One region of the Streptomyces sp. STAM6 genome, then DNA from elsewhere that is predicted to be linked to it. Evidence: riboswitches for the same ligand, from Rfam matches in the RefSeq annotation. Region 1 holds a riboswitch; each other region holds the start of a gene.
The links. Region 1 has a riboswitch for cobalamin ahead of ACY34K_RS05085 (ribonucleoside-diphosphate reductase subunit alpha). Riboswitches for the same ligand answer to the same signal wherever they lie in the genome.

Region 1 (3,196 bases):
TCGCGGTCGGGGCGATGGCCAGCAGCAGCGAGTTGCGCATGCCGACCGAGGCGATCCGCTCGCGCAGCGCCGCCCAGCGCTCCGGCCAGTTCAGCTCCACGTCGTAGTGGTCCGGGTGCAGCACCCCGCGCGCCGCCCGGGTCTGCTCCCATGCGGGGAGCGGGCCGCTGCGCTCGGCGAGGTCGGCGGAGGCCTCGTAGGCCGCGAGCATGATCCGCTCGGCGATCCGGGTCGACAGGGCGCGCGCCTCGGGGGAGTCGAACGGCAGCTTCAGCTGGAAGAAGACGTCCTGCAGGCCCATCGCGCCCAGACCCACCGGCCGCCACTTGGTGTTGGACCGGCCGGCCTGCTCGGTCGGGTAGAAGTTGATGTCGACGACCCGGTCGAGGAACGTCACGGCGGTGCGGACGGTCTCGTCCAGCCGCTCCCAGTCGATCGTGCCTCCGGCGACGAAGGCGCCCAGGTTCACCGAACCGAGGTTGCAGACGGCGGTCTCGCCGTCGTTCGTCACCTCGATGATCTCGGTGCACAGGTTGGAGGAGTGCACGACCGTGCCGGGCTCGGCGGTCTGGTTCGCGGTCCGGTTGGAGGCGTCCTTGAACGTCATCCAGCCCTGGCCGGTCTGCGCGAGGGTGCGCATCATGCGGCCGTACAGGTCACGGGCCGGCATGGTCTTCTTGGCCAGTCCGGCCGCCTCGGCCCTGCGGTAGGCGGTGTCGAACTCCTCGCCGTACAGGTCGACGAGCTCCGGCACGTCGGCCGGCGAGAACAGCGACCACTCGGCGTCCGCGTTGACCCGGCGCATGAACTCGTCCGGGATCCAGTGCGCCAGGTTGAGGTTGTGGGTGCGCCGGGCGTCCTCGCCCGTGTTGTCGCGCAGCTCCAGGAACTCCTCGATGTCCGCGTGCCAGGTCTCCAGGTAGACCGCGGCCGCGCCCTTGCGGCGGCCGCCCTGGTTCACGGCGGCGACCGAGGCGTCCAGGGTCTTCAGGAACGGCACGATGCCGTTGGAGTGGCCGTTGGTGCCGCGGATGAGCGAACCGCGGGCACGGATGCGGGAGTAGGACAGTCCGATGCCGCCCGCGTGCTTGGAGAGCCGCGCCACCTGGTGGTAGCGGTCGTAGATCGAGTCCAGCTCGTCCTGCGGCGAGTCCAGCAGGTAGCAGGACGACATCTGCGGGTGGCGGGTGCCGGAGTTGAACAGCGTGGGGGAGGACGGCAGGTAGTCGAGCCGGCTCATCAGCCGGTAGAGCGCCGCGACCTCGTCCAGCGCGCGCAGCGAGTCGTCCTCCGCGAGGCCGGCCGCCACGCGCAGCATGAAGTGCTGCGGGGTCTCGATGACCTTGCGCGTGATCGGGTGCCGGAGCAGATAGCGCGAGTAGAGCGTCCGCAGGCCGAAGTAGCCGAAGCGGTCGTCCGCCTCCGGGTCGACGAGGCCGTCCATCCGTACGGTGTGCAGACGGACGAACTCGGCCGTGCGGTCGGCGATCAGGCCCTCACGGTGGCCGACGGCCACGGACGCCGAGAACGACACCGCGCCCTGGCTCGCCGCCTCTTCGGCGATGGTCCGGGTCAGCAGCCTGGCGGCGAGCCGCGAGTACGCGGGGTCCTCGGAGATGAGTCCGGCGGCCGCCTCGGTGGCGAGCTCCCGCAGTTCGGCGTCGTCCGAACCGGCGTGCCGGCCGCGCAGCGCGGCGGCGGCGACCCGGCCGGGGTCCGTGTCGGGCAGATCGGCGGTGAGGTCCGTCAGGGTCCGCAGCAGGTCGGCGCCGCGGCCCGAAGGACCTCCGTCGAGGGCGGTGGTGGGAGACGGGTGGGCGGTCCCGGGTCCGTCGGTCTCCGTGTCCGTGACGCTTGAGGCCGGATCGGCTGGCGCGATGGTCACGTGGGGGCTCTCCCTCGCTCGGCTCGGGGCCGGCGGGCGGGCAGGGGAGCGGGGCGCCCGGGCACAGGGGCGCATGCACCGCGTCCACCGGCCCACTCCGCGAGGCCCGGACGTCTGGGCACCCGGGCCGGACGGACCGGGCGCACTGTCAGCAGGTGTTCGGACTTCAAAGGGCGCAAAGGCACACCAACACACCGTTGCGGGACAGTTCCGGATTCGCACCGGATTCCCCTGCGACGACAGCGAGCATGAGCATACATGTGGGGGGCTCCCCTTGAGGCACCCCCCACATGTTGTGTCGGTCGGCAATCGCCGTGTCGCTCAGAGCTTCAGGCCGTAGGTGCGCAGAGTGACGCCGTGGAGGGGTTCCCAGTCCCGTTCCGGGGTCCGTACGAACCCCAGCCGCTCGTAGAGCCGGTGGGCCGATCGCATCGCGACCTGGGTCGACAGGACGATCCCCCGGCAGCCCGGCAGGGCCCGGGCGCGCTCCACGCAGGCCCGTGCGAGCGCCTCGCCGGCACCCCGGCCGCGGGCCGCTTCCGCCACCGCGAGCATCAGGATCTCGGCCTCGCCCTCGCGCGCGATGCCGGCCCACGGGCCGCCGGACGCGACGAACGTCACGCCGCCCAGCAGCTGTTCGTTCTCGCCCACGGCGACGAGCACCTCGGCCCCCGCGGCACGCGCGGACACGTCGCGCAGCTCGTGCAGGTACTCGTCGCTCTCTCCGAAGGCCGGCAGCCCGTCGGCGAGGTACGCCTCCGCGGTGATGTCGCCCAGCGCGGTGTGCTCGTCGGGCCGTACGGCCCTGATGGTGATGTCCATGGGCGCAGTGTGGCCCCTCGTGCGGCGACGACGAAGGCCGCCGCGCCCCCCGGAGGGAGTGCGGCGGCCTTCGTCGTGCGCGAGGGCCGTCAGTGACCGGCACCCGCCGTGGCCGGCGGAAGCTCGACCTTGACGCCCGGGTCGCCCGCGTCGGCGGTGTAGTCCGACGGCGACGTCTCGTCCACGCCCTCGGGGGCCTTGACGGCCTTGAGGACGAAGGTGAGGACGACGGTGACGACCACGTTGAGGACGAACGCCGTCAGGCCGATGTAGCCGATCTCACCGATGCCCGGGATCTCGGCGGACGAGCCGCCGAAGTGCTTCTGCGTGGGGCTCGCGACGCCGTACGCGGCGGCCGTGCCGTAGACCATGCCGACGGCCCAGCCGGCCAGCAGCGCCCAGCGGTGGAACCAGCGCGTGAACAGACCGCCGACCAGGGCCGGGAAGGTCTGCAGGATCCAGATGCCGCCGAGCAGCTGGAAGTTGATG
Region 2 (3,196 bases), on a different contig from region 1:
TAGGGCTGGGCACGGCGGGTGTCGGCGGTGGTGACGGCGGCGGCGCGGGCGCGGACGGCCGGGTCGTGGGTGAGGGCGGAGCCGGCGCGGGAGGCGAGGCCGGCGCGGTTGGCGGCGAGTTCGGCGGCGATGGTGTCGGTGCCGTGGGCGAGGCCGCGGGCCAGGGTGGCGATCTCGGTGGTCTTCTGGCGGGCGAAGGAGAGCCAGCGGGCGATCTGCGGGTCGATGTCCCGTTCGGCTGTGGCGTCCAGGGGCACGTGCAGCAGGGAGCAGGAGGCGGCGACGTCCACCCGGTCGGCGAGTCCGAGGAGGGTGCCGAGGGTGGCGAGCGACGCGGAGAGGTCGTTGATCCAGATGTTGCGGCCGTCGACGACGCCGGCGACGAGGCGCTTGCCGGGCAGGCCGCCGGTTGCGGCGAGGTCGTCGAGGTTGGCGGCGGCGGGCCCGGTGAAGTCGAGCGCGAGCCCGTCGACGGGTGCCTCGGCGAGGACGGGGAGGGCTTCGCCGAGGCGGTCGAAGTAGGAGGCGACGAGCAGCCTGGGCCGGTCGCCGAGGGTGCCGAGGGCGCGGTAGGCGTGTGCGGTGGCGGCGAGTTCGGCGCCGGTGCGGTCCTGGACGAGGGCCGGCTCGTCGAGCTGGACCCAGGGGGCGCCCGCGGCACGCAGGTCGGCGAGGATCTCGGCGTACACGGGCAGCAACCGGTCGAGGAGGGTGAGCGGTTCGAAACCGGTGGGGACGTCGGGGGCGGGCTTGGCGAGCAGGAGGTAGGTGACGGGTCCGAGGAGGACGGGACGGGCGGTGTGGCCGAGGGCGAGGGCTTCGGTCAGCTCCGCGACCTGCCGGGTGGAGTCGGCGGAGAAGACGGTGCCGGGGCCGAGTTCGGGGACCAGGTAGTGGTAGTTGGTGTCGAACCACTTGGTCATCTCCAGGGGCGCGGCGTCCTGGGTGCCGCGCGCCATGGCGAAGTAGCCGTCGAGGGGGTCGGCTTCGAAGGCGGCGCGGTGGCGGGCGGGGACGGCGCCGACCATCACGGTGGTGTCGAGGACGTGGTCGTAGTACGAGAAGTCACCGGTGGGCACTTCGTCGAGGCCGGCGGCGGCCAGCTGCCGCCAGGTGGCGGCCCGCAACTCGGCCGCGGTCCGGTGGAGGCGGGCGGCGTCGACACGGCCCTTCCAGTAGCCCTCGACGGCCTTCTTCAGTTCCCGGTCCGGGCCCTGACGGGGGTAGCCGTACACGGTGGCCCTTGCTGCCGCGGCTGCGGACTTCGCTGTCACGGAACTCTCCTTCGCGAGCTGTTCACGACGAACGACCCCGGTGAGGGGTGAGGAGGCGAAGGAAACGGCCGAACGGGGCGGACGCACGGAGTCCGTGCCCGCCCTGTGTGTACGCCGACCCGCCCTCGAGGTCACCGGGATCTCCGCGCACGAGCCGGTCGTACGCGGGCAGTGGCAGGTCTTCGGACTCGCGGGCACGTCTGCCGGTGGATGACCGGCGGACCCCTACTGGCCGTCGCTTCCCGGACCTTGACGGATCCAGTGCGTATGACGGCGGTCGTTCCCGCTCACCGCTGCGGGGCAGTCCCGGATTCCCACCGGGTTCCCTCTTGCGACGCGCCTGCCTGGCGGGCAGGGCGAACCAGCTGCGCCGGACAGTCTACGGCGGTCGGCCGGCGCGGGGCGGGGCACGGGGCGGGGCGGGCGCCGTGATGCGGTCCGGTGCCGTGACGCGGTGCCGTGACGCGGTGCCTGGGGCGGCACCGTCAGGGCGGCGGGTGGCACACTGACCGCCGGTCGTTCGAAGGAGCCAGCACGTGTCGATGATCCGCAGCCTCCGGCGTCTGGTGCGCCGGGCCTACCGCAGAAGGGTCGACCTGAGCCACCCGGCGCGGTCGCCGCTGGGCACCGCGGTGGTCAATTGCGTGATCTACGAGGACGGTGTGCGGCAGCCGGAGGCGTGGACGGCGTCCGAGGCGGTGGCGCGGGTGCGCAAGTCGGGCCGGGGTTTCGTGTGGATCGGTCTGCACGAGCCGTCGGCCGAGGAGATAGCGGAGGTGGCCGAGTTGTTCGGGCTGCATCCGCTGGCCGTGGACGACGCGGTGCAGGCCCATCAGCGGCCGAAGTTCCAGCGGTACGACGGGACGCTGTTCGCCGTGTTCAAGACGTGCCGTTACGTCGAGCACGCGGAACTCACCGCGACGAGCGAGGTGGTGGACACGGGTGAGGTGATGGTCTTCACCGGCCACGACTTCGTGATCACGATCCAGCACGGGAGGCACGGGTCGCTGGGGCCGCTGCGGGAGGCGCTGGAGGCCGTGCCGGAGCAACTGGCGAAGGGGCCCGCGGCGGTGCTGCACGCGGTGGCGGACCGTGCGGTCGACGACTACCTGACGGTGACGGACGCCCTGCAGAGCGACATGGACGCGGTCGAGACGGCGGTGTTCAGCGAGCACGCCGCCCGCACCGACGCGGGCCGCATCTACCAGCTCAAGCGGGAACTCATGGAGGTGAAGCGGGCGGTGGGTCCGCTGCACCGCCCCCTGCAGGAGATCATCAGCTCCCCGCCGCCGCCGATCGAGGCCGGGCTCGAACCGTACTTCCGGGACGTGGCGGGCCATCTGGAGCGCGTGAACGAGCAGATCTCGTCGTACGACGCCCTGCTCGACTCCATCCTGCAGGCGCACCTCGCGCAGGTGACGCTGGCCCAGAACGAGGACATGCGCAAGATCACGGCCTGGGCGGCGATCGTGGCGGTGCCCACGATGGTGTGCGGCGTGTACGGCATGAACTTCGAGCACATGCCCGAACTCCGCTGGACGTACGGGTACCCGGCGGTGCTCGCCGTCATGGCGGCGGCCTGCTACCTGATCCACCGCAGCTTCCGCCGCAACGGCTGGCTCTGAGCCCCTCAGTCCGGGCGCCGGGCGCGCCGGCGGCGCTTCACGGCCGTGTAGCCGGCGAAGAAGAGGGCGGTGCCCGCGAGGGCAGCGCCGACGGCCGTCTCGATGCCGGTCGGCCGCGACGTCCCGCCGACACCCCCGGCGACACCCCGGGTGGGCCGGGCGGTCACCCCTGCACGGCTCTCCCCGGCTGTCGGCACGGCCGTGACCGCCCCTCGCCGGGGCAGCGCCTCGCAGGCGATCCCGTCATCCGGCCCCGGGTCCTCGTCGAGCCGGTGCGGGTCGCTGCGGTCCCGGTCG
Region 3 (3,196 bases), on a different contig from region 1:
CGGCGAGGAACCGCCCGGACACCGACGCCTGCGGTACAAGGACGCGCAGTGTCCCGTCGTAGCCGCGGCCGGCCAGCCCCGTCTGGAGCCGGGCCGCGCGGTCGAAGGCCCGGACGAAGGCCGTCGCGCCGAGGCCCGCCAGCGAACGCCACGTCGCGGCGCGGGTGGTCAGCCCGAGGCGTGCCGCCTGTGCCTGCCGGATCCGGGTCACCGCGTCCAGCAGCAGGAAGCTGATCCGGTACATCACGAGCGCGACGTCGACCACCGGGGCCGGCACCCCGGCCCGCACCAGCCGCGGCAGTACGTCCGAGACCGGCGTGGTGAACGCGAACAGCAGCACCCCGAGCGACGCCGCCGACGTACGCAGCAGCAACTGTCCCGCGTGTACCGGCCCGTCCGGCGCGAGCGTCACGAACCCGCCCGCCCCGCCCACCTGGAACAGCAGCGGTACCGCGCCGGTGACACAGAAGCCCAGCGGAATGCGGAACGCCCGCCACAGCTGCCGGCCGCCCACGCCGGCGGGGCCGAGCAGCACGGCCAGGGTGGCGGCCGCGACGAGTACGGCCCCGGGCCACGCCGGCAGGCTGATCGCGCAGATCGTCAGCCCGAAGCCGAGAACCGCTTTTTCGCACGGATGGCGGCGGCGCCAGCGACTGCTGTGCGCCGCCGCGTCGATCGGCAGCACCGGCGGCTACGCGGACGGCTGCCGGTCGGCGGCCACGGGTTCGGCCGCCTCGTCGCTCCGGGCACCGGCCGCCTCGGCGCGCGCCCGGGCCTCGCCCTGCCGGCGGCCACGGCGCAGCCCGAAGTAGTACGCCAGCACCCCGGCGCCGATCGCGGCCTGCAGGGAGAACAGCGCCGACTCGATCTCACCGGACGGCGGCTCGTACAGGGGGCTGAACCAGGGCTCGTAGTCGGGATGCGTCTCGGTGATCGCGGTCTCTGCCTGCCCGTCCGCGCCCGTGAACGGCTCCTCCTTGTGGTCGCCCATGCCCAGGGCGAGCGGCAGGACCGCGAGCGCCGCGACGACGAGCAGCAGCAGCGTATTGATCTTGGCGTTACGGCTCATCAGGCCACGGCCTCCTTCTTCTCGTCCGTGCGGCCGCGCTGGAGCAGCACGCCGAGACGGGTCAGCTCCCCCTTGCTCGACTGGATCAGCAGCCGCATCACCAGCACGGTGAGCAGGCCCTCGCTGACCGCGAGCGGAAGCTGGGTGACCGCGAAGATGCCGCCGAACTTGCCGAGGGCGCCGATGAAACCGCTGCTCGGGTCCGGGAACGCCAGCGCCAGCTGCACGCTGGTCACGCAGTAGGTGGTGATGTCGGCGATGAACGCGCCGAAGAAGACGCTGACCATCAGCGGCACGTCGAACCGCCGCAGGAGCCAGTACACCCCGAAGCCGGCCCAGGGCCCGACGATCGCCATCGAGAAGGCGTTCGCGCCCAGGGTGGTCAGACCGCCGTGCGCCAGCAGCAGCGCCTGGAACAGCAGGGTGATGGTGCCGAGCACCGCCATGATCGGTGGCCGGAAGAGGATGGCGCCCAGTCCCGTGCCCGTGGGGTGCGAGCAACTGCCCGTCACGCTCGGGATCTTCAGGGCCGAAAGGACAAATGTGAAGGCACCGGACGCACCGAGCAGCAGAGTGGACTCAGGGTTGGCCTTGACCTCCCGGGTCAGGGCGCGGACGCCGTGGACGACGAAGGGGGCGGCCGCGACGCTCCAGGCGGCCGCGTGCACAGGGGGGAGATACCCCTCGGCGATATGCATGGTTGGGAGACCCTCTCCAGCACCTCGTGGATGGACAACGCGCCCTGGCCGGTCTCCTGGCTGACGGGTCATGCCGCCGCGACTCCGCCTTCCCGGACCCCACGGTCTCCCGCGGTGGTCCAGTGGCTTCCCGAAGGATGGAGCCGGACTTCCCGATCACAGTGGCGAGGGCCGCACCGGTACCGCACCGGTTTCCCGTACACCAAGGCGGTGTGACATTAGTGCGTTGATCAGGCCATCACAACCCGCGCACCGGCGCACGGCCCCGCTCCACCCCTCGTGGCTGCCGCCCCGGCCGCCTCACTCCTTGCGGTAGCCGTACGCCTCCGAGGCCGCCGTGACCACCGCGTCGAGATCGCCGCCGGCCGACGCCGTGACCACGGCCGCCACCGCTCCCTCGACGAACGGCGCGTCCACCAGCCTTGTGCCGTCGGGGAGTTCGTTCCCCTCCGCCAGGAGCGCCTTCACCGTCAGCACGGCGCTGCCGAGGTCGACCAGCACCGCCACGCCGGCCCCGCCGTCGACCGACGCGGCAGCTTCGGAGATCAGTTCGGAACTGGTGCCGAGCCCGCCGTCCGGCGTGCCGCCGGCGGCCGCCACCGGAGCGGTCGGCCCGGCGCCCGCGAGACCGCGCGCCAGCTCCGCGACCGACGAGGCGACCGCAGCGCTGTGCGACACGAGCACGATCCCGACCGGCGCCCCCATCAGGCCGCCTCCGCCTCGGCCAGTGCCGCGATCAGCAGCGCGGAGGAGGTGGCGCCGGGGTCCCGGTGCCCGATGCTGCGTTCACCGAGATAGCTCGCCCGGCCCTTGCGGGCCTGCATCGGCACGGTCGCCTCCGCCCCCCGCTCGGCCGCCTCCCCGGCCGCGGCGAACGATGCGCCGAGCGCCTCCACGGCCGGCTCCAGCGCGTCCAGCATCGTCTTGTCGCCGGCCGCGGCCCCGCCGAGCTGCGCCACCGCGGCGACCCCGGCCCGCAGCGCGTCGGCCAGTTGCCCGGGCGTGACCTCGGCGGCGTCACCGAGCGCCTTGCCGGTACGCCGCAGCAGTGTCCCGTACAGCGGTCCTGACGCGCCGCCCACCGTCGAGATCAGCTGCCGGCCGGCGAGGATCAGCACCGCGCCCGGGGTCCGCGGCGGCTCCTTGTCCAGTGCCGCGGTCACGGCCGCGAAGCCGCGCTGCAGATTGGTGCCGTGATCGGCGTCACCGATCGCCGAGTCCAGCTCGGTGAGCCGGTCCGCCTCGCGGTCGACGGCCGCCGCCGCCTTCGTCATCCACCGCCGGAAGAAGTCCGCGTCCATCACCGCGATCACCGTCCCCACCGGAGCGCGGCCGTCTGCACCGGCGCGTCCCACAGCCTGAGCAACTCCTCGTCAGCCTGGCACAGGGTGACCGAGCAGCCTGCCATGTCCAGCGACGTCACATAGTT
Region 4 (3,196 bases), on a different contig from region 1:
CCAGATCCGCGTCGACGAGCTCCTCGGGCCGGTCGACGAACCGCACGACCACACCCGGCTCCGCGGCCAGCGCGTCCACGTCGGTGAAATTCGACATCAGCGGTACGGCGCAGACGGCGACGCGCAGCACGTCCTCGCCCACGGGCGCCGCGACCACGGACTCGCGCACGGTTCCCCGCAGGGACACCCGCAGTCCGTCCTCCTCGTCGATCCCGAGACCGTGCGCGTACGGCAGGACGCCGAACGTGCGGCGCCCGGTGAGCCCGTGCAGCATGTCCAGACCCGGCTCCAGCAGGGTCACGTCGCCGCGGAACTTGTTGACAAGGTAGCCCGCGACCAGTTCCTGGTCCTCGGGTGCCAGCAGCGCCGTCGTACCGAAGAACTGCGCGAAGACCCCGCCCCGGTCGATGTCGCCGACCACGACGACGGGGAAGCGCGCGGCACGCGCTATGCCCATGTTCACGATGTCGGTGCGGCGCAGATTGATCTCCGCCGGGCTGCCCGCGCCCTCGCAGATCACCGCGTCGTACGAGCGCCGCAGCTCCTCCAGGCAGGCCATCACCGGCTCGAACAGCTCACGCTGCCGGCCACCGTGCAGCATCTTCCCTGGGGACGACCCACTCGGCCCCCCGAAGAACCCCCGGGCGCTCAGCTCACCCACCGGCTTGCCCATCAGCACGACCTGGCTGGAGCGGTCGCTGCCCGGCTTCAGCAGGACCGGGTTCATCAGCGCCGTCGGCTCGACGCGGGCCGCCTGTGCCTGCATGGCCTGGGCGCGCCCGATCTCCGCGCCCTCGCGCGTGACGAACGAATTGAGGGACATGTTCTGCCCCTTGAACGGGGCGACCTTCACGCCCCTGCGGACCAGCCACCGGCAGATGCCCGCCGTGACGACGCTCTTGCCCGCGTCGGACGTGGTGCCCGCGACGAGCAGCCCCCCACTCATGTACGCCTCCGCTTCATGGCCCCGAAGGCCAGCCGCCCGCCCACGCACACGGCCAGCGCGAGGGCACTCACCCGGCGCGATAGCCGCACCGCCCGTTCGATGTCCCCGACCTCCACGTCCCGGCCGACCCCGTTGAGCACGGGCCGGTGCTCGACCCGGCCGCCGTACGACAGGGTCCCCCCGAGTCGTACCCCCAGCGCGCCCGCGAACGACGCCTCCACCGGGCCCGCGTTGGGGCTCGGGTGCCCGGCGGCGTCCGCGCGCCAGGCGCGTACCGCCCCGCGCGGGTCACCGCCCGCGACCGCCGCGAGCGCGGCCGTCAGGCGGGCACCCGGCCAGCCCGCCACATCGTCCAGCCGGGCCGACGCCCAGCCGAACCGGCGGTAGCGCGGCGACTTGTGGCCCACCATCGCGTCCAGGGTGTTGACCGCCCGGAAGCCGACCAGGCCCGGTACTCCGGCGAGCGCACCCCACACCAGCGCACCGACCACTGCGTCCGAGGTGTTCTCGGCGACCGACTCCACGACCGCACGCGCGATCCCGGCCTCGTCCAGCGCCTGCGGATCGCGCCCGCACAGATGCGGCAGCCGCTCACGCGCCACCTCCGCGTCGCCGGCTGCCAGGGCCCCGCCGATCGCGCGGGCCTCCCGCCCCAGCGTCGTACCGCCCACGACGGCCCAGACGGACGCGGCGGTCAGCGCGACGGATGCGGCGCCCCCGGCCCGGCCGCGCACCGCGCGCGCGGCCAGTGCGGCCGCCCCCGCCGCGCCACCGGCGCACACCAGGGCATGCAGCGCACCCCAGCCGCGGTGGTCGCGCCACAACACGCTCTCCACACCACCCGCAGCCCGGCCGAAAGCGGCCACCGGGTGTCCGCGGCGGGGATCACCGAGAAGCAGGTCGACGGCGAGCCCGGTGGCCGCGCCGCAGGCGAAGACGGAGTCACCGCGCATCGGTTCGCCCCACCGGTGGGCAGGGAAGGGCATGGGCGAACGCGCAGGAAGCAGCGGCATGGGCGCAGCCGGGCATGGTGCGATGTCCTCACTCAGGGTCCGCGCCCTGGCTCGACGTGACCGGCGGCGAGAGTTCCTGGCTCCCGGACATGCGTGCTCCGCACGTCCGGTGACAGTGGCGGGACCGCGCCGGATTCTCACCGGCTTCCTCTTCTGCCGCCGTAAATGGCCCCGGCAGTCCACCACGCCCCGCGAATGCCCGTCAACTCGCCCTTGACCTGCGACGGGACGGTGTGCCGAGGCCCACACCGGGGCCGGTTTGCGCCTACGGCGCGCGCTTCCGCCTTCCTAAGGTGGGAACACTGTCCTACGAAAACCGAACAACAGAGCGCCGACGGGCGACATCGGGTGTTTCGTGCGGGGATACACGACCCTGATGTGGTGCGCTGGGGTGTGTCGAGATGAGTCGACGTCGGGGCGCTGACACTCGAGCAGGAGGAGGTCGGTGTGGTCGACGGCGAGCCGTCCGCGGGGAGGGCGCCGGAGTCCCTGGCGCGCAAGTCGCCGATGTGGCGCAAGAGCAGCTATTCCGACGAGACCGGGAGCACATGCGTCGAGGTGGCGCGCGGGGAACACCGGGTCGCCGTGCGCGATTCCGTGCGCCCGTGGGGGCCCGTACTGGTCTTCCCCGCCGCGACCTGGCGTGGTTTCCTGACGGGGATCGTGTCACCGCCCGACGGCGGTGCGTGATGTTCCGCCCCGCGTACGGGAGGTGGGCAGATGGGCGACGCGCCCAGGAGGTCCGTCACGGAGGGGCCCGGAGCGGCCGGGGCCGGCGGATCACGGTGGACGGCGGCCGGTGCGCTCGGGCTGTACGGCATGGTGTCGGGCACCGTCGCCGTGGGCGTGGGTGCCCTCTTCGCCCTGCTCGTGCCCGAGCCCGAGACACGTCTGGTGGTCTGGCTGGCGGTCAGCGCCCTGCTGGCGGTGGCCGCCGGATTCTGGTGGGGCTTCACCCCGGTCACGGTCCGCTCCCGGGCCCTGGACCGGGTTCTCCCGGTGGCCGGGAAGCGGCACTCCTAGCCCCGTCGTCAGCCGCCGCCGGAGCGGGGACCTGCGCGGCGCCCGTGCCGAGGGACCGGCCGACGTGCGCGGCGACCACGCTGATCAGTGACGCCCCGGCGATGCCGACGGCGGCCGTCCACACCGGCGAGCCGGCGAACGCGACGCGCAGCGTCGACGCGGTGTGGACGGCCAGGGCCAGGGAGAGGAAGAGCAGGCTGCCGCAGGCGGCCCC

Region 2: another riboswitch for cobalamin. It lies ahead of metE (5-methyltetrahydropteroyltriglutamate--homocysteine S-methyltransferase); the one in region 1 lies ahead of ACY34K_RS05085 (ribonucleoside-diphosphate reductase subunit alpha).
Region 3: another riboswitch for cobalamin. It lies ahead of ACY34K_RS26805 (energy-coupling factor ABC transporter permease); the one in region 1 lies ahead of ACY34K_RS05085 (ribonucleoside-diphosphate reductase subunit alpha).
Region 4: another riboswitch for cobalamin. It lies ahead of ACY34K_RS00345 (cobalamin biosynthesis protein); the one in region 1 lies ahead of ACY34K_RS05085 (ribonucleoside-diphosphate reductase subunit alpha).

The regions. Positions count from the first base shown of each region.
Region 1 is NZ_JBUEFZ010000003.1:62,493-65,688, forward strand. It holds gene ACY34K_RS05085 (ribonucleoside-diphosphate reductase subunit alpha) at 1-1,885, opposite strand, end outside; cobalamin riboswitch at 2,019-2,141, opposite strand; gene ACY34K_RS05090 (GNAT family N-acetyltransferase) at 2,207-2,707, opposite strand; gene mctP (monocarboxylate uptake permease MctP) at 2,797-3,196, opposite strand, start outside.
Region 2 is NZ_JBUEFZ010000017.1:85,422-88,617, forward strand. It holds gene metE (5-methyltetrahydropteroyltriglutamate--homocysteine S-methyltransferase) at 1-1,274, opposite strand, end outside; cobalamin riboswitch at 1,431-1,656, opposite strand; gene ACY34K_RS20690 (magnesium and cobalt transport protein CorA) at 1,817-2,899, shown strand; gene ACY34K_RS20695 (hypothetical protein) at 2,905-3,196, opposite strand, start outside.
Region 3 is NZ_JBUEFZ010000030.1:29,003-32,198, reverse strand. It holds gene cbiQ (cobalt ECF transporter T component CbiQ) at 1-685, opposite strand, end outside; gene ACY34K_RS26810 (energy-coupling factor ABC transporter substrate-binding protein) at 692-1,069, opposite strand; gene ACY34K_RS26805 (energy-coupling factor ABC transporter permease) at 1,069-1,767, opposite strand; cobalamin riboswitch at 1,797-1,989, opposite strand; gene ACY34K_RS26800 (PTS-dependent dihydroxyacetone kinase phosphotransferase subunit DhaM) at 2,068-2,472, opposite strand; gene dhaL (dihydroxyacetone kinase subunit DhaL) at 2,472-3,071, opposite strand; gene dhaK (dihydroxyacetone kinase subunit DhaK) at 3,077-3,196, opposite strand, start outside.
Region 4 is NZ_JBUEFZ010000001.1:64,917-68,112, reverse strand. It holds gene ACY34K_RS00350 (cobyric acid synthase) at 1-946, opposite strand, end outside; gene ACY34K_RS00345 (cobalamin biosynthesis protein) at 943-1,899, opposite strand; cobalamin riboswitch at 2,011-2,158, opposite strand; gene ACY34K_RS00340 (DUF397 domain-containing protein) at 2,407-2,649, shown strand; gene ACY34K_RS00335 (hypothetical protein) at 2,680-2,982, shown strand; gene ACY34K_RS00330 (hypothetical protein) at 3,027-3,196, shown strand, end outside.